4 regions of the Providencia stuartii genome follow, and region 2 is predicted to be linked to each of the others. Evidence: predicted binding sites of a transcription regulator. Region 2 holds the regulator's gene; each other region holds the start of a gene.
What was found. The regulator PurR, encoded in region 2, represses purine synthesis genes. The targets are predictions, from matches to a motif close to CANGCAAACGTTTGCNTG.

Region 1: a site for PurR is predicted at 3,489-3,506, ahead of carA (glutamine-hydrolyzing carbamoyl-phosphate synthase small subunit). Genes of this name have one in related genera too.
Region 3: a site for PurR is predicted at 6,062-6,079, ahead of purL (phosphoribosylformylglycinamidine synthase). Genes of this name have one in related genera too.
Region 4: a site for PurR is predicted at 5,796-5,813, ahead of glyA (serine hydroxymethyltransferase). Genes of this name have one in related genera too.

What each region holds. Positions count from the first base shown of each region.
Region 1 covers NZ_CP119546.1:816,236-823,919, forward strand. The annotation lists gene ispH (4-hydroxy-3-methylbut-2-enyl diphosphate reductase) at 1-331, shown strand, start outside; gene P2E05_RS03485 (HAD family hydrolase) at 418-1,077, shown strand; gene P2E05_RS03490 (TerC/Alx family metal homeostasis membrane protein) at 1,148-2,173, opposite strand; gene dapB (4-hydroxy-tetrahydrodipicolinate reductase) at 2,472-3,293, shown strand; gene carA (glutamine-hydrolyzing carbamoyl-phosphate synthase small subunit) at 3,740-4,903, shown strand; gene carB (carbamoyl-phosphate synthase large subunit) at 4,918-7,684, shown strand, end outside.
Region 2 covers NZ_CP119546.1:2,610,853-2,618,536, reverse strand. The annotation lists gene P2E05_RS11460 (putative quinol monooxygenase) at 62-349, opposite strand; gene P2E05_RS11455 (helix-turn-helix transcriptional regulator) at 377-1,132, opposite strand; gene cfa (cyclopropane fatty acyl phospholipid synthase) at 1,291-2,439, opposite strand; gene punC (purine nucleoside transporter PunC) at 2,802-4,022, opposite strand; gene punR (DNA-binding transcriptional activator PunR) at 4,146-5,051, shown strand; gene purR (HTH-type transcriptional repressor PurR) at 5,052-6,077, opposite strand; gene P2E05_RS21930 (YnhF family membrane protein) at 6,359-6,442, shown strand; gene sodB (superoxide dismutase [Fe]) at 6,520-7,098, opposite strand; gene P2E05_RS11425 (Grx4 family monothiol glutaredoxin) at 7,602-7,684, shown strand, end outside.
Region 3 covers NZ_CP119546.1:1,648,885-1,656,568, reverse strand. The annotation lists gene P2E05_RS07185 (methyltransferase) at 834-1,865, shown strand; gene purL (phosphoribosylformylglycinamidine synthase) at 2,091-5,978, opposite strand; gene mltF (membrane-bound lytic murein transglycosylase MltF) at 6,424-7,684, shown strand, end outside.
Region 4 covers NZ_CP119546.1:1,658,430-1,666,113, forward strand. The annotation lists gene qseG (two-component system QseEF-associated lipoprotein QseG) at 1-502, shown strand, start outside; gene glrR (two-component system response regulator GlrR) at 489-1,829, shown strand; gene P2E05_RS07205 (NAD+ synthase) at 1,948-3,570, shown strand; gene glnB (nitrogen regulatory protein P-II) at 3,583-3,921, shown strand; gene hmpA (NO-inducible flavohemoprotein) at 4,367-5,566, opposite strand; gene glyA (serine hydroxymethyltransferase) at 5,919-7,172, shown strand; gene P2E05_RS07225 (3-phenylpropionate MFS transporter) at 7,253-7,684, shown strand, end outside.

The DNA of each region.
Region 1 (7,684 bases), 1.8 Mb from region 2:
CCGTGAACTTGCCGAACGTGCTGACATTGTGCTGGTTGTTGGCTCGAAAAACTCATCGAACTCAAACCGCTTGGCAGAGTTAGCCTCTCGGATGAAAAAGCCGGCTTATCTAATTGATGGCGCAGAAGATATTAAAACTGAGTGGCTATCTGATAAAAATATTATCGGTTTAACAGCGGGAGCTTCGGCGCCGGATATTCTAGTTCGTCAGGTTATCGATAAGCTTCAAGAACTTGGTGCGAATGAGGTAGTGGAACTACAAGGCCGTGAAGAAAACATCGTGTTTGAAGTGCCTAAAGAGCTACGTGTTGAAGTCAAACAAATTAGCTAAGGCGAGTGATCTTAGCGACTAATAATACCTCTGATCTGCTGATTGAAAGCAGCTCAGAGGAAGGCATCGTTTTGGAGTCTTCAGTCGTGTCTAATAATACCGACCATTCAGTTAATGTACTCTCTGTTTTTGATTTTGATGGCACATTAACGTACCACGATAGTTTTATCCCATTTTTGAAGTTTGTTTTTGGCAAATACCGTTTTTCTCGCAAGATTATTAAATTAGTTTTACCGACTCTGCAATGCGCGAGAAGAAAGCTTACCCGTGATGAATTAAAAGAAGTGCTAATTAAAACCTTTCTGACTGGGGTTGATGAAAAATGGCTGAGAGAAAAAGCAGAGCAATTTTGTGAAATTTATTGGCCTAAACTAATGCGCCCTGAAGGGGTGTTAGGTGTTGCCGCTGAAGTAGAGAGCGGTGCTGAGGTGACGATTTGTTCTGCCTCCCCTTCTTTGGTGCTTAAACCTTTTGCCAGAAGACTGGGAATAAAACTGATTAGTACCGAACTTGAAATTGTCGATGGGAAATTAACCGGTAACCTTGTTGGACAAAACTGTCGTCGAGAACAAAAAGTTAAACGCTTAGAACAAGTGTATGGTGATTTAACCCAGTATCATTTACGCGCTTGGGGGGATACTCGTGGGGATTTTGAATTATTGCAAGCCGCTCAAGATGCGCATTGGCGTCATTTCCATAAAAAGCATTATCACTACAAGCACCGACAGGTAGTCGCGAAAGATTAATGGCACTACTTACCAGCCTATTGAGAAGTCATTTTCAACAGGCTGATAATTTTGCTTCAAAGTGATTACACTAGAGTTTCTTCTTCTTTGGCAATAGCACACTGGCCATCACGCCTAACGCTAACACACCAAGCACAACCCATAAGCTCATGTTTGTTGAAATGCTATAGCCATGCTGCCACAAGTGATCTGTTGCATTTAAGCCCAGTTTAATTGCGATAAAAAACAGCAGTATGACAACGGCTTTTTCGAGATAGACCAAATATTGTTTTAGTGCTTCAAGCACAAAATAGAGTGTACGTAGACCGAGTATGGCAAACATCATCGCGCTGTAAACAATTAATGGCTCACGGCTGACTGCAATAATTGCAGGCACAGAATCAAAGGCAAACATGACATCCGATAATTCAATAATCGCGACACACAACAGTAGTGGAGTCGCGTAATAGGTTGCTTTACTGTTTCTCCCTATCATGATGTCTTTATTTTCAGGTTTACTGAGCTCAGTATCGACCTCTTTTTGGGTGAGTAAAAAAGCATGCCCTTGAATTTTAGGCCATAAAGGAAAAAAGCGTTTAACCAAACGATAGGCAAGATGTTGGGAGTAATCTTCGATCTTCTCTTCCACTTTTTGATTTTTTAGCATCATTACAGCTGACCATGCAACAACGAGTGCAAAAATCATTTCAACATAAGGCCCTAAGCTGAGAAGTCCTGTACCGATGGCGACAAAAATACCTCGAAAGACCATTGCCCCGATAACTCCCCAGTACAAAATGCGATGTCGATAATGATCTGGTACCGAGAACCATGAAAAGATAGCCATCATTAAAAATAAGTTATCTATAGAAAGGACTTTTTCTAGTACGTAGCCGGTAATAAATAAACTAGCGGTTTCTGAGCCATGATGAAAATATAAGAATGCTGCAAAAGCCATCGCAATCAGAATCCAAAAAAGGGACCAGAAAATGGCATTTTTGAGTGTAATGGGGCGGTCGGAACGGTGCATGAATAAATCGATCGCAATCGCTGCGATGGCTAATATCACAAAGACCGTAACGGTTTCTGTGGGAAAGCCAATATGTGTGGAAACCATAATAATCCCTAAACAATGGTAATACCTAATAAGCTTAATCCTGTTATGACAAGATGCACAACCATTTTTCTATCTAGCTCACATTTTTAGCATGTCTTGCCGAAACAGGAGTGACAACTTTTTCTGATAATTTCTCGTTGTTATACGCTTTTGTTAATAATTCATGATTAGAACTAGCACAGTATCAAGAGGCTCGTTAAGCTATGTCACAATGATTTTTCAAATGACCATGCTGTGAGAAGATGCGATGGCTTATCGAGCCATACAATCACAGCGAAACGGCTAAAAAGGATATGAAATGACGCATTCGACGGTACGAGTTGCAATTGTTGGTGCAGGTGGGCGTATGGGACGCCAGCTGATTCAAGCTGCACAGAATCAAGAAGGGATACAGTTAGGTGCTGCAATTGAGCGAGAAGGTTCATCTTTGATTGGAACCGATGCGGGTGAACTCGCGGGAGTGGGTAAATTGGGTATCTCTGTTGTTGATAGCTTGGATAAAGTGGTCAATGATTTTGATGTTGTGATTGATTTCACTCGCCCTGAAGGAACATTGTGTTATTTGGCATTTTGTCGCACACATCAAAAAGCCATGGTAATAGGGACTACGGGGTTTGATGAACAGGGTAAACAAGCGATAGCAGATGCCGCTAAATCTATCCCTATTGTTTTTGCCGCAAACTTTAGTGTTGGGGTTAACTTAGTGCTGAAATTGCTAGAAAAAGCGGCGAAAGTGATGGGAGATTACACCGATATTGAAATTATAGAAGCGCATCATCGACACAAAGTTGATGCTCCTTCAGGGACTGCACTCGCAATGGGGGAATCGATCGCTACCGCACTGGGTAAAGACCTTAAGGATTGTGCTGTGTATACCCGAGAAGGCTATACAGGTGAACGTGAAGCAGGAACAATTGGTTTTGCGACCGTGCGTGCGGGAGATATTGTTGGAGAACATACTGCAATGTTTGCTGATATTGGCGAGCGTGTGGAGATTACTCACAAGGCATCCAGTCGAATGACTTTTGCTAATGGGGCAATTAGAGCTTCTGGATGGGTAGTGTCTCAAAAATCAGGGTTATATAACATGAAAGATGTGCTTAACTTGGAAGATTTGTAGTTTTATATCGCTATATATTGATTGCAAATCATGGTGTTATTGTTATATGTGTTATGATTTGCAATCTATGATTCTATTTTGTCTTATTTGTTGTGTTTATCTCTGTTTTCCTACCTAAGTTTCTGTCTTTTGTTTAAAAAATAAACTTTTATTATCTTTCTTTCAGTATTACCATAACTTATTCAGTTAATTTAGTTTGCAACCGTTTACGTTGTTATTATGGCTGCTGGTTTTAATGCTCATTCCAGTAAAAATCAGGCTGATAAGCAAAAAAGTAAGAAAAAAATGAAAAAAATGTGTTTTTTTCTAGACAAGACTCCATCTCATCATTAGAATGCGCGCAATTTGCCAAAAATTTGCTTAAAAACGCATTTTGGCATTGATTTAGATCCTCAAATCTGAATTAATATGCACTAATTGTGATTTATTATTCCCTGGAGGGTGTTTTGATTAAGTCAGCTATACTGGTTCTCGAAGACGGAACCGAATTCCACGGGCGCGCCATTGGTGCTGAAGGGGCCGCTGTTGGAGAAGTCGTTTTCAATACGTCAATGACCGGATATCAAGAAATAATTACCGACCCTTCCTATTCCCGCCAAATTGTTACTCTCACCTATCCCCATATTGGTAATGTCGGCACTAATGCCGATGACGAAGAATCCCCAGAAGTTCATGCACAAGGTTTGATAATTCGTGATCTGCCATTGGTTTACAGTAACTTTCGCGGTCAGGAAGGCCTATCAGAATACCTGAAACGTCATAATGTCGTTGCGATTGCCGATATTGATACGCGTAAACTGACACGTTTACTCAGAGAGAAAGGTGCTCAAAACGGCTGTATTATCGCGGGGGATAACCCTGATGCGGCACTGGCATTAGAAAAAGCTCGCGCATTTTCGGGTTTAAACGGTTTAGATTTAGCAAAAGAAGTCTGTACCAAAGAGGCTTACAGCTGGACTCAAGGCTCTTGGACGTTAAAAGACGGGCAACTCAGTGCAAAAAGTGAAGATGAGCTGCCATTGCATGTTGTTGCCTATGATTTCGGGGCTAAGCGTAATATTTTACGTATGCTAGTTGACCGCGGTTGTCGATTGACTGTCGTGCCAGCAACAACTCCAGCGGACGTTGTATTAGCGATGGATCCAGATGGTATTTTCTTATCAAATGGACCTGGTGACCCTGCGCCTTGTGATTATGCTATCAAAGCGATTCAAGATTTCTTAAACACAGAAATACCTGTTTTCGGTATCTGCTTAGGACATCAGTTACTGGCGCTTGCGAGCGGTGCAAGCACCATGAAAATGAAGTTTGGTCATCACGGTGCTAACCATCCTGTTAAAGATTTAGATCAGAATGTCGTGATGATCACGGCGCAAAACCACGGTTTTGCCGTTGATGAGTCAACATTACCCGATACATTACGCGTGACACACAAGTCATTGTTTGATGGCACTCTGCAAGGTATTCATCGTACAGATAAGCCTGCTTTCAGCTTCCAAGGGCACCCTGAAGCAAGTTCTGGTCCTCATGATGCGGCTAAATTGTTCGATCACTTCATTGAATTGATTCATGAATATCGCCAGAACCAACCTCGTCATAACGCAAAATAATCGGGAGCAGAAAAATGCCAAAACGTACAGATATAAAAAGTATTCTGATTCTAGGGGCTGGCCCGATTGTTATCGGCCAAGCATGTGAATTTGACTATTCAGGTGCACAAGCGTGTAAAGCACTACGCGAAGAAGGCTATCGCGTGATTTTAGTCAACTCAAACCCTGCCACCATCATGACTGACCCTGAAATGGCCGATGCAACCTATATTGAGCCGATTCATTGGGAAGTTGTGCGTAAGATCATCGAAAAGGAACGCCCTGATGCTGTCTTGCCTACTATGGGCGGGCAAACGGCGCTTAACTGTGCACTTGAGCTTGAGCGCAAAGGTGTATTAGAAGAGTTCGGTGTGACAATGATTGGTGCAACCGCGGACGCGATTGATAAGGCGGAAGATCGCCAACGTTTTGATAAGGCAATGAAAAAAATTGGCTTAGAGACGGCGCGTTCAGGTATCGCACACAATATGGAAGAAGCCTATGCAGTGGCTGAAGATGTCGGATTCCCTTGTATTATTCGTCCTTCATTTACGATGGGGGGAACCGGTGGAGGGATTGCCTACAACCGTGAAGAATTCGAAGAAATCTGTACGCGTGGTCTTGATCTCTCACCAACCAATGAGCTACTCATTGATGAATCGCTGATTGGCTGGAAAGAGTACGAAATGGAAGTTGTACGTGATAAAAATGATAACTGCATTATTGTTTGTTCGATTGAAAACTTTGATGCAATGGGGATCCATACCGGTGACTCAATTACCGTTGCACCAGCACAGACGCTAACGGATAAAGAATACCAAATCATGCGTGATGCATCGATGGCAGTGTTGCGTGAAATTGGTGTTGAAACAGGGGGATCTAACGTTCAGTTCTCTGTCAATCCCAAAAATGGTCGCTTGATTGTTATTGAAATGAACCCTCGTGTGTCACGTTCTTCTGCATTGGCTTCTAAGGCGACAGGTTTTCCTATCGCAAAAATCGCAGCCAAACTTGCGGTTGGCTATACTCTCGATGAACTCATGAATGATATTACTGGTGGCCGTACACCGGCATCATTCGAACCTTCTATTGACTATGTTGTGACAAAAATACCTCGCTTTAATTTTGAAAAATTTGCGGGTACCAATGACCGTCTGACAACGCAGATGAAATCAGTCGGTGAGGTCATGGCAATTGGACGCACATTCCAAGAGTCTATGCAAAAAGCATTACGTGGCCTTGAAGTCGGTGCGACGGGCTTTGATCCCAAAGTCAGTCAAGATGACCCAGAAGCGTTAACACGTATTCGTCGCGAACTGAAAGACGCTGGCGCTGAGCGTATTTGGTATATTGCAGATGCCTTCCGTGCAGGTCTTTCTGTTGATGGGATCTTTAATTTAACCAATATCGACCGCTGGTTCTTAGTCCAAATCGAAGAGTTGGTTCGCTTAGAAGAACAAGTCACCGAACAAGGCGTGAATGGGCTGAATAAAGACTTTTTACGTGTGCTTAAACGTAAAGGTTTTGCGGATGCTCGACTAGCGAAACTGGTTGGTGTCTCTGAAGCGGAATTACGCAAATTACGCCAAGGTTATGGCCTACATCCTGTTTATAAGCGTGTTGATACCTGTGCGGCTGAGTTTGCGACGGACACGGCTTATATGTACTCCACGTATGAAGATGAGTGTGAATCGAACCCGAACACAGATAAGCCAAAAGTGATGGTGCTGGGGGGCGGTCCAAATAGGATTGGTCAAGGGATTGAGTTCGATTACTGCTGTGTTCATGCCTCATTAGCACTGCGTGAAGATGGCTATGAAACCATTATGGTTAACTGTAATCCGGAAACTGTTTCAACGGACTACGATACGTCAGACCGCTTGTATTTTGAGCCTGTCACATTAGAAGATGTGCTGGAAATTGTCCGTATTGAACAGCCTAAAGGGGTGATTGTTCAGTATGGTGGACAAACGCCACTCAAACTGGCTCGTGCGTTAGAAGCGGCTGGTGTCCCTGTAATTGGAACAAGTCCAGACGCGATTGACCGAGCAGAAGACCGTGAACGTTTCCAGCAAGCCGTTAACCGTTTGAATCTGAAACAGCCGCAAAATGCGACCGTTGTGACGATCGAACAAGCAATTGAAAAAGCAGCAGGTATCGGTTATCCGCTGGTGGTACGCCCATCTTATGTCCTCGGTGGTCGTGCAATGGAAATTGTTTATGATGAATCGGATTTACGTCGTTACTTCCAAACGGCGGTTAGCGTTTCTAACGATGCACCTGTGTTACTTGACCGTTTCCTTGATGATGCGGTCGAAGTCGATGTCGATGCAATTTGTGATGGCGAAACCGTTTTGATTGGCGGCATCATGGAGCATATCGAACAAGCGGGTGTTCACTCTGGTGATTCAGCATGTTCACTACCTGCTTATACGTTAAGTCAAGAAATTCAAGATGTGATGCGTGAGCAAGTACGCAGCCTAGCCTTTGAATTGCGTGTTCGTGGTTTGATGAACGTACAGTTTGCAGTCAAAAATAACGAAGTCTATCTAATAGAAGTTAACCCTCGTGCTGCTCGAACCGTACCGTTTGTATCTAAAGCGACGGGCGTTCCTTTGGCAAAAGTGGCTGCTCGTGTCATGGTTGGACAATCACTCACAGAGCAAGGTGTGACTAAAGAGATTATTCCTCCTTACTATTCAGTGAAAGAAGTGGTTTTACCTTTCAATAAATTCCAAGGCGTGGATCCTATTTTAGGGCCAGAGATGCGTTCAACGGGTGAAGTCATGGGGGTTGGTCGTA
Region 2 (7,684 bases):
ATTTGTTTGAAAAGTTAACGGTGAGGGGGCGCTTTGCAGCCCTTGCCATTAACTTACTTAATTAATCTTTGCATTGATAATTTTCACTAAAATTAATCGAGATGCTTGCATTATCACGTTCAATAGCTTCAACCAACAGTTTAAAATGCGCTGATTTTTTATGCATCTCAAGAGCATCAGCACTTTCCCATTCTTCAAAAACAATGTAGCCATCATCTTTAGTGAAGAGGTCGTATTTGATACACCCTTGTTCACGTCGACTTAATTTAGCTAAATTTTTGATAATATCCTTGGTTAAATACCCATCCTTATTTTCCGTTGTGATTTGTGCATATACAACAATACTCATTCCGTTCTCCTTAATGTGTATTGAGAACTATCTTAAAGGGTACTTGGCTTTTGTATTGTAAAAAAACGAATAGCTGGACTTTAAGAAGGCGGACGGGGTCATGGTAAAATAACGCTTAAAATCACGGTAAAAGTGAGACTGATCATAATAGCCTGTTTCCAGCCAACGATAGGTATCTTGCTCGTGAAGCATGCTTTTAAGTAATTGTTCTAAACGGCAATTTATCTGATATCTTTTAGGCGTGATCCCATATTCTTTGACAAATTCTTTTTGGATAAAACGTGCACTATATCCCATTTCATCGGCAATATCGTTAATCTTTTTGTTTGGATGGCGATAGAGAATAGCCAATATATCATCGACTAATTGATGCTGTTTTGAGGCCTTAGTCACAGTAAAACATTCTAATAGCTCTTTAAAAGAAGCATTGATTAAGTTTTGATACCAAGGTTCTGACCATATGCTCTCAAGCGAGGTGGGATTATCCGTATAAGCTAAGGTACGTTGAGGCAGTAAAAAACGCACCGCATCATGACGCACACGTAATATAATTAATTTTCCTTGATTCGGTTTTGCTGTAAATGTCTCGACTCGGGGAATGACAAGTTGATATTGGCTAACTTGTTGTTGGTGTGCTGTTGATAAATGTAACTCTTTGGTGGAAATCCAAATCTCAGCGCCAGTACCAGGAAAAATTTTAATGGGTTTAGTAAATTTTTTAAAAATTAAGATGGAGCTAATAAAACCATTCAATTCAGCTGGTGGATAATACTGTTTGAGCATAGTCTATACGTAAAGAGTTATTAAGATAACATATAATAACGTTTTTTAGTCGAAAGACTAATAAATTAATACTCACGACGAAATTAAGGCTCTATCAAGAGATTTTTTCTCAATAATAGAGCCTTAACGACGGTTTTAAAGAATACTCGCTTGGTTAATTAACGTGGTACTCTCATTCCGCCGCTGACCCCATTGGGGCTCCAGAGAATTTGCCATAGCTGAATATCTCTGGCTCGAAAAGCACCAGCACAGGAATTTAAATAATAGCTAAACATACGTTTAAAGCGAGGCGTATAATTCTCGCTTAATTCAGGCCAGCTATTTAAAAAGCGCTCATACCAAGCCATGAGCGTTTTGTCATAATCAGCACCAAAATTATGCCAATCTTCCATGACAAATTTTCCTTCACTGGATTGACCTATATTTTGAATGGAAGGAAGTACGCCATTGGGGAATATATATTTACCGATCCATGAGTCGACATTTACCTTATTTTTATTAGAGCCAATGGTATGTAACAAAAATAAGCCATCGTCTTTAATATTGCGGCGTGCTACATCAAAATAGGTTGCATAATTTTTAGGTCCAACATGTTCGAACATACCGACAGAAACGATACGATCGAATTTATCATTTAGTTCGCGATAGTCTTGCAAAATAATATTAACATCTAGGCCAGCGCAACGTTCTTGAGCCAATTTTTGTTGTTCTTTAGAAATGGTAACACCGGTAACAGATGCGCCATAATGGCGTGCAGCATAAGCACTTAGGCCACCCCATCCACATCCAATATCTAACAGACGCATACCCGGCTCAATTTGCAATTTGCGACAGATTAAATCTAATTTATTTTCTTGTGCTTGCTCAAGTGTCGTTGCATGATTCCAATAGCCACAAGAATATTGCATATAAGGATCTAGCATTAGGGTAAAAAGATCATTTCCCAAATCATAATGTTCTTCCCCAACAATCCAAGAGCGTTTCTCTGTTTGCAAGTTTCGTAGGCGCGCCATGGCGATTTTCATGATATCTGTGAGGTTATTTGGCAGCTTTGTATCAAGCTTGGCTTTTAAAACTTTATAAAAAAAGATATCCAAGCGTTCACAGTCCCACCAACCGTCCATGTAACTCTCGCCTAGACCGAGAGAACCTTTTTGCAGAACCCTTTTATAAAAATCAGTATTATGTATTTGGATGTCGAACGGTCTAGAGCCGTTTATTTCAATTCCAGCTTGATTTAATAAAGATTCTGCGATTCTTTGCCAATTAGAAACTTTAGTTTTGGTTTCATCTACACAAGTGCTCATATGCTCTCCAACTTGAGATGAAGGTTTTTGAGATAGAATTTCAGCTTGCTGAAGGTGTAGGATTGCGAAGAATTGCTTCACAAAGACAGGAACGCATTTATACCGTCGCGCCCTGAGTTTAAACCATGAATATCGTATTAACTCAAAAATCACTTCGGACTAAGTATTATCCGAGTATAGAAGTGATAATTTTATTTAACAATGGCGAAAAATGTCACTTTTGGTAAAAAAGGAGAATTTTAAACGATAACACTGAATTAGAGTATCAGATAAGGTGTGGATAATCATAGAAAGATGGTCGGAAGAGGGTTTTTTGAGGAAATCAGCCACGACAAAGCAGTGGCTGATGAGTTAACAGGTTGTTAATTCTGATAACTTGTTCTTTCATTAGTCTGTTTGGTGCAATCTTTTGTATATTGCATAAAATAACCAATAACCATCGGTATGATGGTCACCGCCATGACACCGGTTGTCGATAATAAAGGATCGAAAGGTAACGCTGAAACCAATAAACTGGCTAAAAAACATAAACCAAGTTGCAAAGCATTTTGTAATGCAGCGGCTTTACCGCTAGCCTGTGGATAGGTATTGAGTGCTTTTGACACCGCGATTGGATAAGACGCCCCATTCATTGCTGCCATAAAACAGAATGGAATTAAGATCATGGTGAGGCTCGGTGTTGTGTATATCGCCATCAAAAAGAGTATCGACATGCTCACCGCATAACCGACCAACAGTAATGGAAATAATACTTCAGCACGAATTTTGATTAATAGAAAACGGCAGCCATAGCCACCAATAATAAATGCTAGCGTTTGTGGGATGTAGCTCAAACCAATATCAGCAGGGTTAAAACCCATATTTCTTAAAATAAATGGTGAACCTGTTAACCAAGCAAAAAAACCCGCACTACATGAAGCGTAGACTAACACGTTACCACTATAGATACGTGAACCCAGTAGTTTTAAAAACGAAATAGATTCTTGGTCATGGGAATCCACCGTCATGTCTTTTGAAGGATTCTTTTTCAATAACAGGGTTGGAATTAACAATAAAATACCAACAGCCATTAAGACAATAAAAATAATTTCCCAATCATAATGTTCAAGAACCCATGCACCTAATAACGGTGCTAAAGCCGGAGAAAGAGCCACTAAAGGCATAATCGAAGCAAAGACTTTTTGAGTGCTCGCAGCATCATAGCGGTCAATGACCAGAGCTTGCCAGAGCACAGCCGCACTACAGACGCCAACCGCCTGTAAAAAACGCAAAATAAGGAGTTGAGTCGCATCCGTTACCCATAAAATGCCTAAACAGCTCACAATGAATAACGATAAACCTGCGATCAATATCGGTTTGCGTCCCAGTTTGTCAGATAATGGCCCCCACAAAAGTTGTGCAAAGGCAAAACCAGCTAAGAAAATGCTCAAAGAAGCACTAATCGCACCTTCAGAAGTGTTTAATGCCGTTTGCATTGAACCAAATGCAGGCAGGTACATATCGATGGCTAAAAAACCAAGCATACTCAAACCAGCAAGGTAAAGCATAAAGCCTGGGGAGTTTTTTGTCGCAGAATTTGTCATGGAAGCTTACTTATCCAGAATTTACATAATTGTTAACAGAGACTCTATTTTATAGGTTGTATTTTTACATTGTGAAACGGTAATATTTGGAATCTGCTATCAAAATTTTTGAAAGGTATCATTATGTGGTCAGCTCATGCTCTAGAAGTTATTGATGCCGTTGCAAGAACGGGAAGTTTTAGTGGCGCTGCGGAAGAACTGCATCGTGTTCCTTCAGCAATTAGCTATACGGTTAAGCAAGTAGAGGAATGGCTTGCTGTACCTATCTTTGAACGTCGTCACCGCGATGTTGCCTTAACTGAGGCAGGGGAGATTTTCATCAAGCAAAGTCGCTCCGTTATCAAAAAAATGATACAAACGCGTCACCAATGTCAACAGGCAGCAAATGGTTGGCGAGGGCAGTTTAGTATCGCGGTAGATTGTATTGTCAAACCTCAGCGAACAGAGCAACTGATCTTAGATTTCTATCGTCATTTTCCTGATATCGAATTATATATTCATCCTGAAGTGTTTAACGGCGTATGGGATGCACTCGCCGATGGGCGTGTTGATGTTGCGATTGGTGCGACGCGTGCTTCACCCATCGGAGAGCGTTATAGTTTTCGTGATATGGGGTTTATGTCATGGCGTTGTGTGGCCAGTCCAAACCACCCTCTGGCGCAGCTAAAAGGAAAATTGACAGACGATCAAATGCGCGAATACCCAAGTTTATGCCTTGAAGATACCTCACGTAACTTGCCGAAAAGAGATACATGGGCATTAGATAATCAGCGGCGTTTAGTGGTGCCATTTTGGGAAAATGGTATGACATGTCTTGTTAATGGCTTATGTGTTGGCATGGTACCTGAGCACCGAGCAAAGCCCTTTTGTGATGAGGGGAAATTAGCCCAATTGCAGCTATCTCAGCCATTCCCTCCGAGTCCTTGCTGTCTAACGTGGGTGGAAAAGAATACATCACCGGCGTTGAGTTGGTTACTTGAATATCTTGGGGATAGTGAAACACTCAACGCCGAATGGTTAGCGCCTTAATTAACGACGGTAGTCAATAAATGGTCCGTCAGCGACAGAACGACGCTCAACTAGGCGAGGATGGACTTCAATCGTTTGTGCATCTTCGCGCTTGTTCACAATACGATCAAGCAGCATAGCGAATGCCATCTGGCCTAGACGCTCTTTAGGCTGGTGGATAGTCGTCAACGCGGGAGTAAAATAACGCGCATTGCGCACATTATCATAGCCAATGATAGAAATGTCTTGAGGAACACGCAATCCCATCTCATCCGCAGCGCAAATTGCGCCCATCGCCATAATGTCACCGCCACAGAACACGGCAGTAGGTTTTTGCTTATTACTTAAGATCTGCATCATTGCTTTATAACCAGATTCTGGTTCAAAGTCGCCTTGCACGATCCATTCATCACGTAAAGTCACTTTCGCTTCTTCCATGGCTTTTTTAAAACCCGTCAGTCGACCAATACCGGTGTTGCGTTCTAAAGAGCCAGGGATCACGCCGATGTCACGGTGACCCCGATCAATTAAATAACGACCTGCGAGGTAACCGCCATGAAAAGAGTTATCAATGATACTGTCGGTAAAATCACCACGGGAAGTGCCCCAGTCCATGACGACCATAGGAATATTGCGATAATCTTCCAGCATATGGATTAGTTTATCGGGATATTCAGAACACATGACGAGTAGCCCATCAACACGCTTTTGCGCAAGCATTTGTAAGTAAGCTTGTTGCTTACCTAAGTTATTATGAGAGTTACATAAAATAAGGGTATAACCTTTCTCATAGCAACTATTCTCGACTGACTCAATCACTTCAGCAAAATAAGGCGCCTCACTTGATGTCGCGAGTAGGCCAATTGATTTTGTATGATTAACTTTCAAACTACGAGCAACAGCACTCGGTGAATAGTTGAGTTCTTTTATCGCAGCCCAAACAGCCGCTTTAGTATCATCAGCTACGAAGCGCGTTTTGTTTATTACATGGGATACGGTTGTGGTGGAGACGCCAGCGCGCTTCGCCACATCTTTAATCGTTGCCATGGGAAAAAAAAACTCCTGACCAATAATCGGTCTTGTTATGAATTCTTATTAAAAAATTACCTAATATTACCTACATATTGAGGCATAGTGCCTTAACTGGCAATAATTTAGCGATTAGTTATCGATTTTGTCTGATCTAGCGCAAAAACAAAAGAAATAATTGATGTTATAACCTGTGATATAGACACTGGTTTTTATAAATCGTCATGTCATACTTATTTAACCATGTATAAGTTATGGTTATTTTGCTGGTTAACTGTTCGTTATGATGAGAGGGACTCATGGATACAGATTTTAAATTTGGACTATTAGCAGCGTTAGGTTCTTTGGCTGTGATCATTGCTTTTGCAGTACATATTTTTTAATTTTACTGTTTAATTAAAGGTGAAATTAAGAAGGGCGAGTATTGACTCGCCCTTTAGCTATTCTCTAAAGAAAATGATTAAGCGAGGTTTTCTTCAACGAATTTCCAGTTGACTAAGGCCCAGAAGTTCTCTAGGTATTTAGGGCGCGCATTACGGTAATCAATGTAATAAGCGTGTTCCCAAATATCGACAGTGAGGATAGGTTTATCATCACCAGAGATAGGGGTTGCCGCATTTGATGTATTCACAATAGCTAAGCTGCCATCGGTTTTTTGAACCAGCCAAGTCCAACCGGCACCGAAATTTTTAATCGCAGCATCTGTGAACTGTTGTTTGAATTCAGCGAAAGAACCAAAAGCTTTATTAATGGCTTCAGCAACTTTACCGGTTGGTTCTCCACCCGCATTTGGTGCTAAGCAGTGCCAGTAAAAAGTATGGTTCCAAACCTGTGCGGCGTTATTAAAAATACCCGCATCTGAAGTCTTGATGATCTCTTCCAGTGATTTACCTTCGAAAGCCGTACCTTTGACTAAATTGTTGAGATTAACAACATAGGTATTATGGTGTTTACCATAGTGATACTCTAAGGTTTCTTCCGAGATATAAGGTTCTAGCGCATTTTTAGCATAAGGTAGAGCGGGAAGTTCAAATGACATTGCGTACTCCTTGTTTGCGTTTAAAACAACACATATGGGTGTGGTGCTCATAAAAGTGAGCAAATAATTTAATACGTATATCTTGCTATGAGTTATACACGAACCGAACGTTCATGCGGTCTTGCTTATTCTTTAATAGATTAATAATAGCATGAGATGCTTGCCGAGTTATAGGCATGGATATTCTGCGTCATATATTACCAAATTTTTTCAACAAAAACACCTTAAAATCATAGAGATAATTATCTTAATCAATAGAGTTTAAGATCGCGCTTTTCTGCCTTGCTGAAGCAAGTTCGTGTAACTTAAAACGGGATTCTAGAAAAAATCCCTTTTTCCAGCTTGGAGTGCTATAGTAATACCCCTGTAAAACTGGCATATTGTATGAAACAATCACGTTTTAACATTCCGGTCAAATATTCTAGCTTAGTCGCCATCGTTGAGAAAATGGCTGACGATGGCGACTGACTGCAAATCAGCACCCATGTTCTAAGGAAGTAAAAATGACGACAATTGAAAGAATCGAGCGCCAAATTAAAGAAAACCCAATCCTTCTGTACATGAAAGGCTCTCCTAAGCTCCCTAG
Region 3 (7,684 bases), 960 kb from region 2:
TCAGTTTTCCACTTCAAAAAAGGATGATCCAGCTAGTCACAGCAAGCAATGTGCCAATCTATTTGAAAACAAGAATGAATATGAAAAGAATGAATTTGGGGATAAAAACAGGAAGGCGGAATAAAGTGTTCAACTCTATTCCGCCAGCGATTTACTGATGTGATATATGATTATCTCTCTATAATCATATAGGTGGTGCCTCACTCCACGTGTCGTCCGGTGTTTGATAAGGTCTAAAGACGAATATCTGTGCTGTTGGACGGTAGGCACCTTACTTTGGCATCATTCTTGCTTTATGTGGTATGTTCCCACCTTATTGTGGACCGACATAATAATGTTGAATGAGCAACTGAATATTATTATGCATACATCATGCCAACTTTTCAATATATTTTTTATTTAATTGAAATTTAAGGGTTTTTATTTAAAACCTCGCAATTAATTTCTTTTTCTGGCCCTAAACCTATCACCCATTATCACAAATTGTCTCTTATTAAAGACACCTATCACCCGAATATAAATTACCCTTTAATTTCAACAATTTAAATGTCGCCAATTAGCGACAGTCTAATAGTGGGTTTGTCGCTAAATTTATACACATCCGTAAATACGCCTGATTGCCTACCCCTAAAACCACAAAATCATTAATAAAATTACTTAATAAAAGTATTAACTGTAAGTATCAAAAAGAAAAAACAACAACAAAATGACTAACTATATTGATATTTATTAACTTGTTATTTTTAACGGGAAATTTCACCAATCTAAAAACATCAACAATACTTAAGTTAAGGTGATCTTTTTTAGCCTTCGAAAACTCAATGAGGAAATTTATGAACGTACAATCAAACAATAGGATAGAAACCATTGATATGCAGCCCGCGCTGCATGTGCTGGAACAAACTATCGGTTTTGTCTTCCAAGCTGCGCTACGTGCTGCTGTGCAGTTAAATATCGCAGACCATTTAACACAGGGAGCAAAAACCATTCATCAGTTAGCCGATAGCATGAATGTGGATGCAAAAATAATTAAAAAAATCCTGCGAGTACTTGCGACACGTAACATTTTTACCTGCCAAGGGGGAACCCATTACGCGCTCACTCCAGAAGCCGCATTTTTATGCTCGGATCACCCCTACTCATTACGTCCCGCAATCCTCTGGCTGACAGATAAAACCTTTTGGTTAACCAGTGCAAGGTTTGCACAATTCGCTTATGGAAGAAAGCCATTTGAAGAGCTATTCGGCGCTACATTCTTTGAGTACTGGGAAAAAAAGGCTTCACAACCGGATGGTTTTGATGAAGGGCAGGCTTCTTTATCAAAGATTGAAAATGAATTTATCCTACAAAACTATACCTTTCCCCAAAATATTATTGTTGCCGATATTGCCGGCGGCTTAGGCAACCTACTTCTTGAAGTATTAGCCCGTAATCCCTCATTGAAAGGGATTTTATTTGATAAAAAGCATGTGCTTGAAAAAAATATTTTGTCCAAATTAAACGATAATACTCGCTGGAAATTGCAATCGGGTTCTTTTTTTGAGCAGTGTCCAGAGGCCGATATCTATTTGTTGAAATACATCACTCATGATTGGCCCGATGATAAACTTGTTGAGATATTTAAAACTATTCGCAACGCAATGAAGCCCACCTCAAAATTACTGATCATGGATGCTGTTATCCCTGAAGATAATGCGCCTCATTTTGGAAAAGAGTTAGAACTTATATGTTTGAGTGTGATTCATGACAGTAACGAACGGACAAAAAACGAATTTATGGAATTATTTTCGCAAGCGGGTCTAAGGATCACCCAAATCATCCCAACAAACAGTCATATCAGCATCATTGAAACTGTTCCAATCTAATTCGCGGCAAACAAAAAAATAGCCCCATCAGACGGGGCTATCAGACTGCCGCTAAACCTATTATATTTGGCGGCAAGTCGAATCGGTTTTGAAAATAAACGAGGAAAATCAATTTATTGATTTTCGACTGATAACACAAAGCGGGAAAAACCACGCTTTTATCCCGCTTTGTCAACAACCTCATAGCCCCGTCAGACGGGGCTATCCACTTTATATTTAATCGAGTTAACCTAATTGTTTACGTGCATTACGGAAAATACGCATCCATGGGCCATCTTCACCCCAATTATCAGGATGCCACGAATGACTCACAGTACGGAATACACGCTCCGGATGAGGCATCATAATCGTCGCTCGGCCATCCATTGAGGTTACAGACGTGATCCCATTTACAGAGCCATTTGGGTTCGCCGGATATTGCTCAGTCACTTGCCCGTAGTTATTCACAAAACGTAACGCGACTAATCCCTTGTTTTCCAGTTGCTGAATATGAGTAGGCTGTCTTGCTTCAACGAACCCTTCACCATGAGAGACCGCGATAGGCATACGTGAGCCAACCATATCTTGCAGCAATAATGATGGGCTCTTCGCCACTTCAACTAAACTAAAGCGAGCTTCAAAACGCTCAGAACGATTGCGAACAAACCGTGGCCAGAACTCTGCCCCTGGAATTAACTCATACAGGTTAGACATCATTTGGCATCCATTACACACACCGAGAGATAAGGTATCTTGGCGCTCAAAGAAAGCGGTAAATTCGTCACGTACTTGAGGGTTAAACAGAATCGACTTCGCCCAGCCCTCTCCAGCACCTAATACATCACCGTATGAAAAACCACCGCATGCAACCAGTGTTTGGAAACCTGCTAATGATAGATTGCCCGCTAACAAATCACTCATATGCACATCGACAGCATCAAAACCAGCACGGTCAAATGCCGCTGCCATTTCAACATGAGAGTTCACCCCTTGCTCACGTAAAACAGCAACTTTAGGACGAACACCAGACATAATGTAAGGCGCGGCAATGTCATCAGCAATGTCAAAGGTCAGGTGCGTATTCAAACCTGGGTCTTGAGAGTCTAACTTAGCCTTATGTTCCTCATCGGCGCAATCTTCGTTATCACGTAAGCGTTGCATCTGCCATGTCGTTTCCGCCCACCATTCGCGTAATGTACTACGTGATTCATGATAAACTACCGTGTCACGGCTATTAATCACTAACGCATCCTCTTGCGTTACTGTGCCTAAATAATGTAGGCACTCACCCAAGCCAGCATCCGCAAAGCAAGCTTCAACATACGGTCTATCTTGTTGTTTAATTTGGATCACCGCACCTAACTCTTCATTAAACAATGCGGCTAAAATATCCTCATCAAATTCACTGATATCCACGTTAATACCGCAGTGACCAGCAAAGGCCATTTCCGCTAATGTGACAAACAAACCACCATCAGAACGGTCGTGATAAGCTAATAGCTTTTGCTCTGATAATAAGCTTTGGATAGCCGTAAAGAAGCCTGACAGTAGTTTAGGATCACGAACATCGGGCGCTTTATTGCCCAACTGGCGATAAACTTGAGCAAGTGCAGAACCACCTAGAGCATTATGTCCTTGCCCAAGGTCAATCAGCATCAATGCAGAATCAGGCTGTTGTTTTAATTCTGGGGTCACGGTCAAACGCACATCTTCAACGCGACCAAATGCACTAATAATCAATGACAATGGTGAAGTCATCTCACGCTCTGCCCCATTTTCGTGCCAGCGTGTTTTCATTGACATTGAGTCTTTACCTACTGGAATCGTTAATCCCAGAGCAGGACATAATTCTTCACCAACCGCCTTAACCGCTTGATATAAACCTGCATCTTCACCAGGGTGACCGGCTGCCGACATCCAGTTAGCAGACAGTTTCACACGTTTAAGGTCTTGCACATACGCACAAGCGATATTCGTTAACGCTTCACCAACCGCCATGCGAGCAGAAGCGGCAAAATCCAGTAATGCAATAGGTGTTCTCTCACCAATAGACATCGCTTCGCCATAATAACTATCTAGGCTAGCAGTCGTCACGGCACAATCGGCGACAGGGATCTGCCATGGCCCAACCATTTGGTCACGCGCAACCATTCCCGTTACGCTACGGTCACCAATGGTGATTAAAAAGGTCTTTTCTGCCACAGCAGGCAGGTGTAAAACGCGCTTAACCGCTTCATTTAAATTAATCGATGTTCTATCTAGCGCATCGGGTTGTGCTTTTAATGTGTCGACATTTCGCAGCATTTTAGGGGTTTTACCGAGTAGCACATCCAGAGGCATATCGATAGGCTGATTATTAAAATGCTCATCTTTCAACACGAGCTCACGCTGCTCAGTGGCTTCACCAATCACAGCAAAAGGAGCACGCTCACGTTCACAAATGGCGGTAAATAGGGGCATTTGTTCAGGGGCTACCGCTAATACATAACGTTCTTGTGATTCATTACACCAGACTTCTAATGGACTCATGCCCGGTTCATCATTAAGAATTTTGCGTAATTCAAAACAACCACCTCGGCCACCATCACTCACGAGTTCAGGCATTGCATTAGATAAACCACCCGCACCAACGTCATGAATAAAGAGAATTGGGTTGTTATCACCTAACTGCCAGCAATTATCGATCACTTCTTGGCAGCGACGCTCCATTTCAGGGTTATCACGCTGTACTGACGCAAAATCCAGATCCGCATCGGATTGACCCGAGGCCATTGAAGAGGCAGCACCACCGCCAAGCCCAATGTTCATTGATGGGCCACCAAGAACAATCAGTTTTGCACCAACTGGGATCTCCCCTTTTTGGACATGATCAGCGCGAATATTACCAATCCCCCCCGCTAGCATAATCGGTTTATGGTAGCCTCGTAGCTCTTCACCGTTGTGGCTATTGACCTTTTCTTCATAGGTACGGAAATAACCTAAAAGCGCTGGGCGGCCAAATTCATTATTAAATGCGGCCCCCCCTAGAGGCCCTTCAAGCATAATATCGAGTGCAGTAACAATGCGTTCTGGTTTACCGAAATCTTCTTCCCAAGGCTGCTCAAATCCCGGGATACGGAGGTTAGACACGGAGAAACCCACTAACCCTGCTTTTGGTTTTGCCCCACGGCCTGTTGCACCTTCATCACGAATTTCACCACCAGAGCCTGTTGCAGCACCTGGCCACGGTGAAATTGCTGTTGGGTGGTTATGCGTTTCCACTTTCATCAAAATATGAGCATCTTCTTGATGATAACGATAAGTGCGACCTTCTGGTTCAGGGAAGAAACGCCCGACAGAAGAACCTTCCATCACTGCGGCATTATCTTTATAAGCCGATAAAACATAATCAGGTGTTGTCTCGAAGGTGTTTTTAATCATTTTAAACAGCGATTTCGGCTGTTTTTCACCATCAATGATCCAGTCAGCATTAAAAATTTTATGGCGGCAGTGTTCTGAGTTTGCTTGTGCAAACATATATAACTCAACATCTGTTGGGTTACGTTTTAATCCTGTAAATGCATCAAACAAATAGTCGATTTCATCATCAGCCAGCGCTAACCCCATTTCGATATTCGCTTTTTCAAGTGCTGAACGCCCTAAGCGAATGATATCGATAACTTTCATTGGCTGTGGTTGATGATGAACAAAAAGCGCTTGAGCCTGCTCAAAGTCGCTAAAAACCGTTTCCATCATGCGGTCATGAAGCAGTGCCGCAATGGCTTGCCATTGTGCCTGTGATAAAGCATCCGCCTGCACATAATAAGCGAGACCACGTTCAATTCTTTCGACTTGAGGTAAACCACAATTATGTGCAATGTCAGTCGCTTTGGATGACCAAGGAGAAATGGTACCAGGGCGTGGGGTCACTAATATCAGTGTGCCAAATGGCTCATGCTCCGCGAGAGAAGGTCCATATTTTAGCAAACTACGCAATTTGCCTTGCTCGCTATCACTCAAAGGTGCTGATAGTTCAGCGAAGTGCATATATTCAGCATAAATATCCGTAACAGGAAGCTGTTTTTCAGCAAACAACGCCAAAAGGCGAGTAATACGAAATGCTGATAGAGCAGGTGAACCACGCAAAATTTCCATAGTCATAATTTCTCTCATTTAAACGCCAGCCCTGATCATAAAAGCAGGGGAACTGGGAGACATTATAGAGCAATGCGAATCAATACGAAACCGTTTGCGTGACTAAAAATAAAGCAAACCGTTAAAAATTATTAGGAATGAAATAGCACAATATTGGTTGCACGGATCATAATTGTTGAGCAAAATGTCCAAACACTGGAAATATAACCATTACTTATAATTATTTTTTTACAACAACACCGGCATAAAACCCCTCATGGTTTTCCGAGCCACAAGTAGGCAGCAAAGTTTCTTAGCGCCACTATAATGAAATATTCGGATGGCAACTTAATTTGCTCAATTGATAAAGCAATGAAAAGTTCAGAGGGTATACATATGAGATATTTTCTTGAATAACATAAAGGTTAACTATTTAATCATTGTGATTGTTGCGCTTTTAGCGGCCATGATTATTGGACTTAATCTCCGTTGGCCCAATACGCAAGACAATCAGCTCAACCAAATCATCTCTCGCGGTGAGCTACGAGTGAGTGCAATTAGTTCTCCGTTGATCTATCAAGATGACGAAGCAAACTTGCATGGTTTTGATTATGAGCTTGTTCAAAGCTTTGCCGACTATCTCGGCGTTAAATTGAACATCACCCTGCGACCAACCGTTGAGCTAATTTTCGATGATATTGAGAATGGCAATGCAGATATTGGTGTTGCTGGATTGCTCTATAATAAAGATAGGCTGAAAAAAATGAAAACAGGGCCTAGCTATCTCAATGTCACACAGCAACTGGTTTACCGAAAAGGCTCTACACGCCCTAAAAGTTTTGAGGATATTAACGGTAAGCTCGTCGTGATGGCAGGTTCTGCTCATGCTAGTACCCTCAAAATGGCGGCTGAAAAACATCCTGAGTTGGTTTGGGAAGAAACAACCGAATACACAACTAGCCAGCTATTAGAGATGGTGGCGGAAGGGCTGATTGACTATACGCTAGAAGACTCTATTTCTGTTGCATTACAACAACGTATTCATCCTGAAATTGCGGTCGGATTCGATTTAGTCGATGACCATGCCATCACTTGGTATATGAAACGCCTTAATGATGATAGCTTGAACGCTGCTCTACTTGATTTTTTTAATGCCAGCAATGAATCCGATTTGCTCGCAAGGCTCGATGAAAAATATTTTAGCCATGTCGGTTCATTTGACTACTTTGATACCATGTCATTTATCAATGCTATCAATAAAAAACTTCCTACTTATCAACCACTGTTTGAAAAATATGCTACGGCGCTTGATTGGAAACTATTAGCGGCTATTGCGTGGCAAGAATCGCATTGGGATCCGTTGGCGACATCACCAACAGGGGTTCGTGGGCTCATGATGCTCACCAAACCAACCGCCGAAACAATGGGCGTTGCAGATAGATTAGATCCTGAAGAGAGTATTAAAGGCGGAGCTGCATATTTGGAATATTTAATGCAACGCCTTCCAGTTTCTATCGCCGATGATGATAGAATTTGGTTTGCACTGGCCGCCTATAATATGGGGTATGGCCATATGCAAGATGTCAGAAAACTAACTGAATTACAAGGTGGAGACCCAGACCGCTGGTTAGATGTAAAATCGAGACTCCCTCTGTTAACTCAAAAAAAGTATTATTCACAGCTTAACTATGGTTATGCGCGAGGGCATGAAGCCTATCGCTATGTTG
Region 4 (7,684 bases), 950 kb from region 2:
ACAAGCCTTACAACTGTCTATTGATAATTGGTCGAATGCATTTCAACAAAGTATTCTTATGGGAGCAGCAGAACCCTCGATTGCTGAGCGACGTAAAATGGTCGATAGCATGAATACCTTTAGCCTTAACTTCCCGACGGCAATTCGTCCGTTACTTCAGCTCTGGCGTGAGCAGCAAGTACAAATTATCAATCTCGCGGAAGCCAATTCTCGTTTTAAGCGCTTACAGCAAGAAACAGATAATAAGCTTGATCGTATGAAAGAGGAGAATGCTCGACTACTCTTTGAGTTGGACACGACATCACGCAAATTAGAGAATTTGACAGATATTGAAAGACAGCTCTCTTCCCGCAAGCAAAATACCAATGAAACAGAAAAAGAGGTAGAAGCAGTTGATAAAAATCAGGCCAAAGAAGCGGTTAAAGTAGAGAAGCCTGTTACTGAGAGCGAAAATTCAACCACAAATAATCAATTGGAGAGTGAGCGTAATGACCAGCCGTAAATCAGCAAATCTATTGTTGGTGGATGATGATCCTAGCCTGCTGAAATTACTCGGTATGCGCTTAAGCAGCGAAGGGTTTAAAGTCATAACAGCTGAAAGCGGAATGGAAGCGTTAAAGCTACTACAAAAAGAAAAAGTTGATTTAGTCATTAGCGACTTGCGAATGGATGAAATGGACGGCATGGCGCTGTTTGATGAAGTTCAAAAACACCATCCTAACTTACCTGTGATCATCTTAACTGCCCATGGCTCTATACCTGATGCCGTTGCAGCAACCCAACGGGGGGTATTTAGTTTTCTCACTAAGCCTGTTGATAAAGATGCATTGTATAAAGCGATTGATGACGCACTGGCATTGTCTTCAACACCGATCAGTGATGAAGAGTGGAGCGAGGGGATTGTGACACGTAGCCCGTTGATGATTCGGCTGCTAGAACAAGCCCATATGGTGGCACAATCGGATGTCAGCGTATTAATTAATGGGCAAAGTGGTACAGGTAAAGAAGTCCTCGCGCAAGCCATTCACAAGGCCAGTCCTCGGGCGAATAAGCCATTCATTGCTATCAACTGTGGCGCTTTACCTGAACAGTTATTAGAGTCAGAACTCTTTGGTCATGCAAAAGGGGCATTTACAGGTGCTGTGAGTAGCCGTGAAGGGCTATTTTTTGCAGCGAGTGGAGGCACCTTATTTCTTGATGAAATAGGTGATATGCCAATGCCTTTACAGGTGAAATTACTGCGTGTGTTACAAGAGCGTAAAGTACGGCCATTAGGGAGTAACCGTGACTTAGACATCGATGTGCGGATTATTTCTGCTACCCATCGTAATTTGCCTAAAGCCATGGAAAAAAATGAATTTCGGGAAGACCTCTATTATCGTTTGAATGTCGTGAACTTACGGATACCTGCACTGAACGAAAGAGCAGAAGATATCCCTATTTTGGCGAATCATTTATTACGTGAATCGGCATCAAGGCATAAACCGTTTGTACGTAGTTTTTCCACCGAGGCAATGAAATGCTTAATGTCAGCCAGCTGGCCGGGTAACGTGCGTCAATTAGTTAACGTAATCGAACAATGTGTTGCGTTGACGACAACACCTGTTATTAGTGAAGCATTAGTGAGCCAAGCTTTACAAGGTGAAAATACGGCATTGCCAACCTTTGTTGAAGCGCGTAACCAATTCGAATTGAACTATTTACGCAAGTTACTGCAAATGACGAAAGGTAATGTCACTCAAGCGGCTCGTATGGCGGGAAGAAACCGTACAGAGTTTTATAAGTTATTGGCTCGTCACGATTTAGAAGCGAATGACTTCAAAGAATAATGAATAACATAGTCTACATTTATCCTGTTAAGTGACTCAAGACATAGTCGCCGTAAACGAGTCACGGCTAAGAGTGAATGAAGGTATCAATATAAATGCTCGGGAGAATAAATACCTTATGAGCCGTAAGCTTAATATTTCATTAGCTCAATTAAATTGGTTAGTGGGTGATATTGAAGGTAACTGCGATCGTATGTTGCAGGTTTTTGAGAAACAAAAAGATATTGCTGACATTGTGATGTTCTCTGAGCTATCACTCACGGGATATCCCCCAGAGGATCTGCTATTTCGCTCCGATTTTAACCAGCGCTGTTTAGTGCAATTAGAACGTTTACAAAATGCGAGTACTGAAACCGCCATTATTGTTGGTCATCCATGGCATGAAGCGGGTCAAATGTATAATGCACTCTCTTTTTTCTATCAAGGAAAGTTATTAACGCGTTATTTTAAGCAAGAATTACCAAATTATGGTGTCTTTGATGAACCGCGTTATTTTTCCGCGGGCAATAAATCCGCTGTTATCGATTTTAAAGGCTATCGCATAGGCTTACTCATTTGTGAAGATATTTGGTTCGATGCCCCTGTTGATGCCATTAAACAAGCTGGCGCCGAGTTATTATTAACGATTAACGCATCTCCGTATGATCGTCATAAAGAACATATTCGTAGTGATTTGCTGGTCGCTCATTGCCAACGCACACAGCTGCCAATTGTCTATTTGAACCAAGTTGGCGGTCAGGATGAACTGATTTTTGACGGCGCGTCTAAGGTTTTGGCCAGTAATGGTGATATGACTCATCAACTCATGGAATTCGAAGAACAAGTGGTGAACTGCCAGTTCAACGAACTCAGCATCGTGCCTATGGAAAAGTTACCTCCTGTATTGTCGCCTGTTGCTCAGGTTTATCAAGCACTCGTTATGGCAACTCGTGACTATATTAATAAAAATGGTTTTAATGGCGCGATACTTGGCTTATCGGGCGGGATCGATTCAGGTCTTACCGTTGCGATTGCAGTGGATGCAATTGGTCAGGAGCGTGTTCAAGCCGTCATGATGCCATTTCGTTACACGTCAGAAATGAGCATTCATGATGCGAAAGAGCAAGCTGAACTGCTGGGAGTTGAATTTGATATTGTGTCAATTGAGCCTATGTTTGATGCTTTTATGGCACAGCTTCAACCAATGTTTGAAGGAACGCAAGTCGATACCACAGAAGAAAACTTACAAGCGCGTTGTCGTGCAGTTATTTTGATGGCAATGTCAAATAAACGTCGCCGTTTAGTGCTGACAACCAGTAATAAGAGTGAATCTGCTGTTGGTTATTCGACTTTATATGGCGATATGGCGGGTGGTTTTGATGTGCTAAAAGATGTGCCAAAAACATTAGTTTTCGAGCTAGCACAATACCGTAATACCGTGTCTCCAGCGATCCCACAACGCGTGATCGATAGACCACCTTCAGCGGAATTAGCGCCGGGGCAACTCGACCAAGATAGCTTACCACCTTATGATATTTTAGATGCATTGCTGGAAGGCTATGTAGAAAAAGATTATTCTGTCGCACAACTGATTGAACAAGGTTTTGATGAGGCGATTGTGCGTCGCGTTGTGCGCCTTGTCGATATTAATGAATATAAACGCCGCCAAGCACCTGTTGGGCCTCGCATTACGGTGCGTAACTTCGGGAAAGATCGTCGTTATCCAATCACGTCGGGTTTTGGCCGTAAAAATTGGTCATAACAGGAACTATTTATGAAAAAAATTGATGCAATTATAAAACCTTTCAAACTGGATGATGTCCGAGAAGCCTTAGCTGAAGTTGGGATTACTGGTATGACGGTAACCGAAGTGAAAGGTTTTGGTCGTCAAAAAGGCCATACTGAATTATACCGTGGCGCAGAATATATGGTGGATTTCTTGCCAAAAGTTAAAATTGAGATCGTTGTGCCTGATGACATCGTTGAAAACTGTGTCGAAACGATCATGCAAACGGCTCAAACAGGCAAGATTGGTGACGGCAAAATTTTTGTCTATGATGTTTCTCGTGTTATCCGAATTAGAACAGGGGAGCAAGACGAGGAAGCGATTTAACCCGCAACCCTCATCTTATTTTGTGTCATCACCTTGTGCTCTTCTTTTGCGGGCCCTAGTGACATACTTGTGTATGTTCTTAGGGATCCGCACCATCAATATCCCGCGGAAGCATTATATTTTTCAGGCGTTGTAACGCTCTCGAAGCCCTATTATCGTTGTATCAATCCCTCATTGTGTAACTCGTGATTTCTGCCATTGAGCTGGTTTTGTGTGTGCTCGCACAGCTCTTTTTTATGGCTATTTAGCGATACATCACCCCTGTTTTATCGAAGCCAACGCTCAGGAAAATAATGGTAGAGGGGATTGAGTGTGGGGAAGGGAAGGTTAATCTGTCAAGCAGTAAAAGATATCGCTGGTTTGATAAAAGGCGGTAATGGCATAAACACAGGAATGGGATTAGAACAGTGTTTAATATGCGAAACCATTACCGCTAAATTTTAAATTAGTTTAAGGATAGGACTTTGTGAGGGCCAAAACACTCATAATGAATATTATCTTCAGATATCCCCATTTCAATCAATTGCTTACCAATGTATTGCATAAAACCAACGGGGCCACAAAAATAGAAGTGCATATTCGGCTCTACAAGCCACTCTTTTACTTGTGAAAGATCCATCAATCCACTGAATTGATAGTCGAAACCTTGCTTATCTTCTGAACGAGGCTGATTAAACCATACCGCAGAGTGACTGTTTTGATGATGAGTTAAATGCTTGTTAACTTCATGCTGGAACGCATGAACCGCACCATTTTCCGCTGCGTGTAGCCAATTGATTTGTGCCTCATGGCCTTCTTTTGTTAACTGATTGAGCATACTCAACATTGGTGTTAAGCCGACCCCCGCAGAAATTAGCGTGACTGGGGTTTTATTATCAATATCAATGAAGAAATCGCCACATGGTGGCGCTAAGTAAACAATATCACCTTCATTGAGATTTTGATGGATATGGTTAGAAACAATACCTTTATCTTCTCGTTTTACAGCAATACGATAGCTGCGACCATTTGGTGCGGTCGTGAGTGAATATTGGCGGATCTCTTGATTGGCCAAACTATCATCATTGATATAGAGGGTAATATATTGTCCCGGACGATAATCAGCGACAGGTTGACCATCGACAGGTAAAAATTCAAAACTCGTGATGACATCACTTTGTGCTTGTTTAGCGGCAACTCGGAATTCACGTAAGCCTTCCCAACCACCGACTTTATCGGCATTTTGACGATAAATCTCCGCTTCACGGTGGATAAAAATATCAGCGAGAACACCATAGGCTTTACCCCACGCATCAAGGACTTCTTGGCCTGGGCTGAGTAATTCATCAATGGCGGCCAGTAAGTTTTCGCCAACAATTGGGTAATGTTCAGGTTTGATGTTTAAACTTGCATGTTTTTGCGCGATTTTTTCTACCGCAGAAATTAACGCTTCTGGGGTTTCAATGTGTGTTGCATAAGCACAAACAGCATTAAATAACGCCTCGCGCTGTGAACCGTTACTTTGATGCGTCATGTTAAAAATATCTTTTAGCTCAGGATGTTGCTTGAACATTCTTTCATAGAAGTGAGCCGTTAATTTTGGTCCTGTCGCAGCAATGGCTGGAATGGTTGATTTAACAATGGCGATAGTTTGGCTGTCTAGCATACAGGTTCTCCTGAAATAATTTCATTAGAAGATGAATTTTTATAACATGCATTTTTAATACAACTTATAACTTTTAATACACAATGTAAATAGGTCTATTACAAAAAGAGTTGAAAAATAGAGGCTTTATAAAATCAGATAGAAAAAAACAGTATTTAATGTTTTTACAGTGTGAATATGACTGATTTTATCTCGATACAACCGAACTCTTTTTAGGGCAATTAAAATATATGCAAACGTTTGCGTATATTTTTTCTTTAGGGCTATCACCCTGAAGAAAAAGAGTTTACACTGTGTGCTATTGCGATAGTTTTGTTATCAACTTATTGAATGGCTGAGGCAGGAGAAGCGAATGTTAAAGCGTGAAATGAATATTGCAGATTATGATCCACAACTGTGGGAAGCAATGGAGAAAGAAGTTCAACGTCAAGAAGAACATATTGAATTAATTGCTTCAGAAAACTATACCAGTCCACGAGTTATGCAGGCTCAAGGATCTCAGCTAACAAATAAATATGCCGAAGGTTATCCGGGTAAGCGTTATTATGGTGGGTGTGAGTATGTTGACGTGGTTGAGCAGCTAGCAATCGACCGTGCAAAAGCGCTGTTTGGTGCAGACTATGCAAACGTACAGCCTCACTCAGGTTCACAGGCTAACGCAGCTGTTTATATGGCGTTACTGCAACCCGGTGATACCGTATTAGGTATGAACTTGGCGCACGGTGGTCACTTAACGCATGGCTCACCAGTTAACTTCTCCGGTAAGCTGTATAACATCGTTCCTTATGGTATCGATGAAAGCGGTAAAATCGACTATGAAGACATCAAAGCACAAGCTCAGAAACATAAGCCAAAAATGATCATCGGTGGTTTCTCTGCTTATTCAGGCATTGTTGATTGGGCTAAAATGCGTGAAATCGCAGATAGCATCAATGCTTACCTATTTGTTGATATGGCTCACGTAGCGGGTCTAATTGCAGCAGGTGTGTATCCTAACCCTGTTCCTCATGCACACATCGTAACGACAACAACACACAAAACCTTGGCGGGTCCACGTGGTGGCTTAATCTTAGCGAAGGGTGGTGATGAAGAGCTGTATAAAAAACTAAACTCCGCAGTATTCCCTGGTTCTCAAGGTGGTCCGCTAATGCATGTGATTGCGGGTAAAGCGGTAGCACTGAAAGAAGCGATGGAGCCTGAATTTAAAACGTATCAACAGCAAGTTGCTAAAAATGCGAAGGCAATGGTAGAAATTTTCCAGCAACGCGGCTATAAAGTAGTGTCTGGCGGTACTGAAAATCACCTATTCTTAGTTGATTTGGTTGATAAAGATATCACAGGTAAAGATGCAGACGCAGCATTGGGTCGTGCGAATATCACGGTGAACAAAAACAGTGTTCCTAACGATCCTAAGAGTCCATTTGTTACCTCTGGTATTCGTGTAGGTACACCAGCCATTACGCGCCGTGGTTTTAATGAAGCGGATGCGCGTGAGCTGGCGGGCTGGATGTGTGATGTTCTGGATAACCTCAATGATGAAGCGACCATTGAAAGTACCAAACAAAAAGTATTGAATATTTGCGCAAAATACCCAGTTTACGCATAAAATTAAATTAATTTAATTTTTTAAACCCGCTTCTACACGTTGGTAAAAGCGGGTTTTTTGCATTGAAAAAAGGAGGAATAATGGTAATCCCATCAACTCGCTGGCTGGCGATTGATTATTTTACCTATTTTTTCGCTTACAGTATTTTTCTACCATTCTGGCCTATATGGTTACAGGGGGAGGGAATTGATGCTGAAATGAGCGGGATACTGTTGGGGGTTGGACTCGCTGCACGTTTCCTTGGTGCAATGTTCATTACACCGATGGTAAAGGATCCATCAAGCCTCATTAATGCATTAAGAATATTGGCGGCATTATCGTTGTTATTCTCTGTCGCTTTTGCGTTTGGCTCCCATTGGGCATGGCTATTTTTTGTCATGGTTGGATTTAATTTATTTTTTGCACCATTGGTGCCACTCGGTGACTCATTAGCGGGAACATGGCAAAAACAATTTCCATTCGATTATGGACAAATTAGGCTTTGGGGCTCCATTGCTTTTATTATTGGCTCG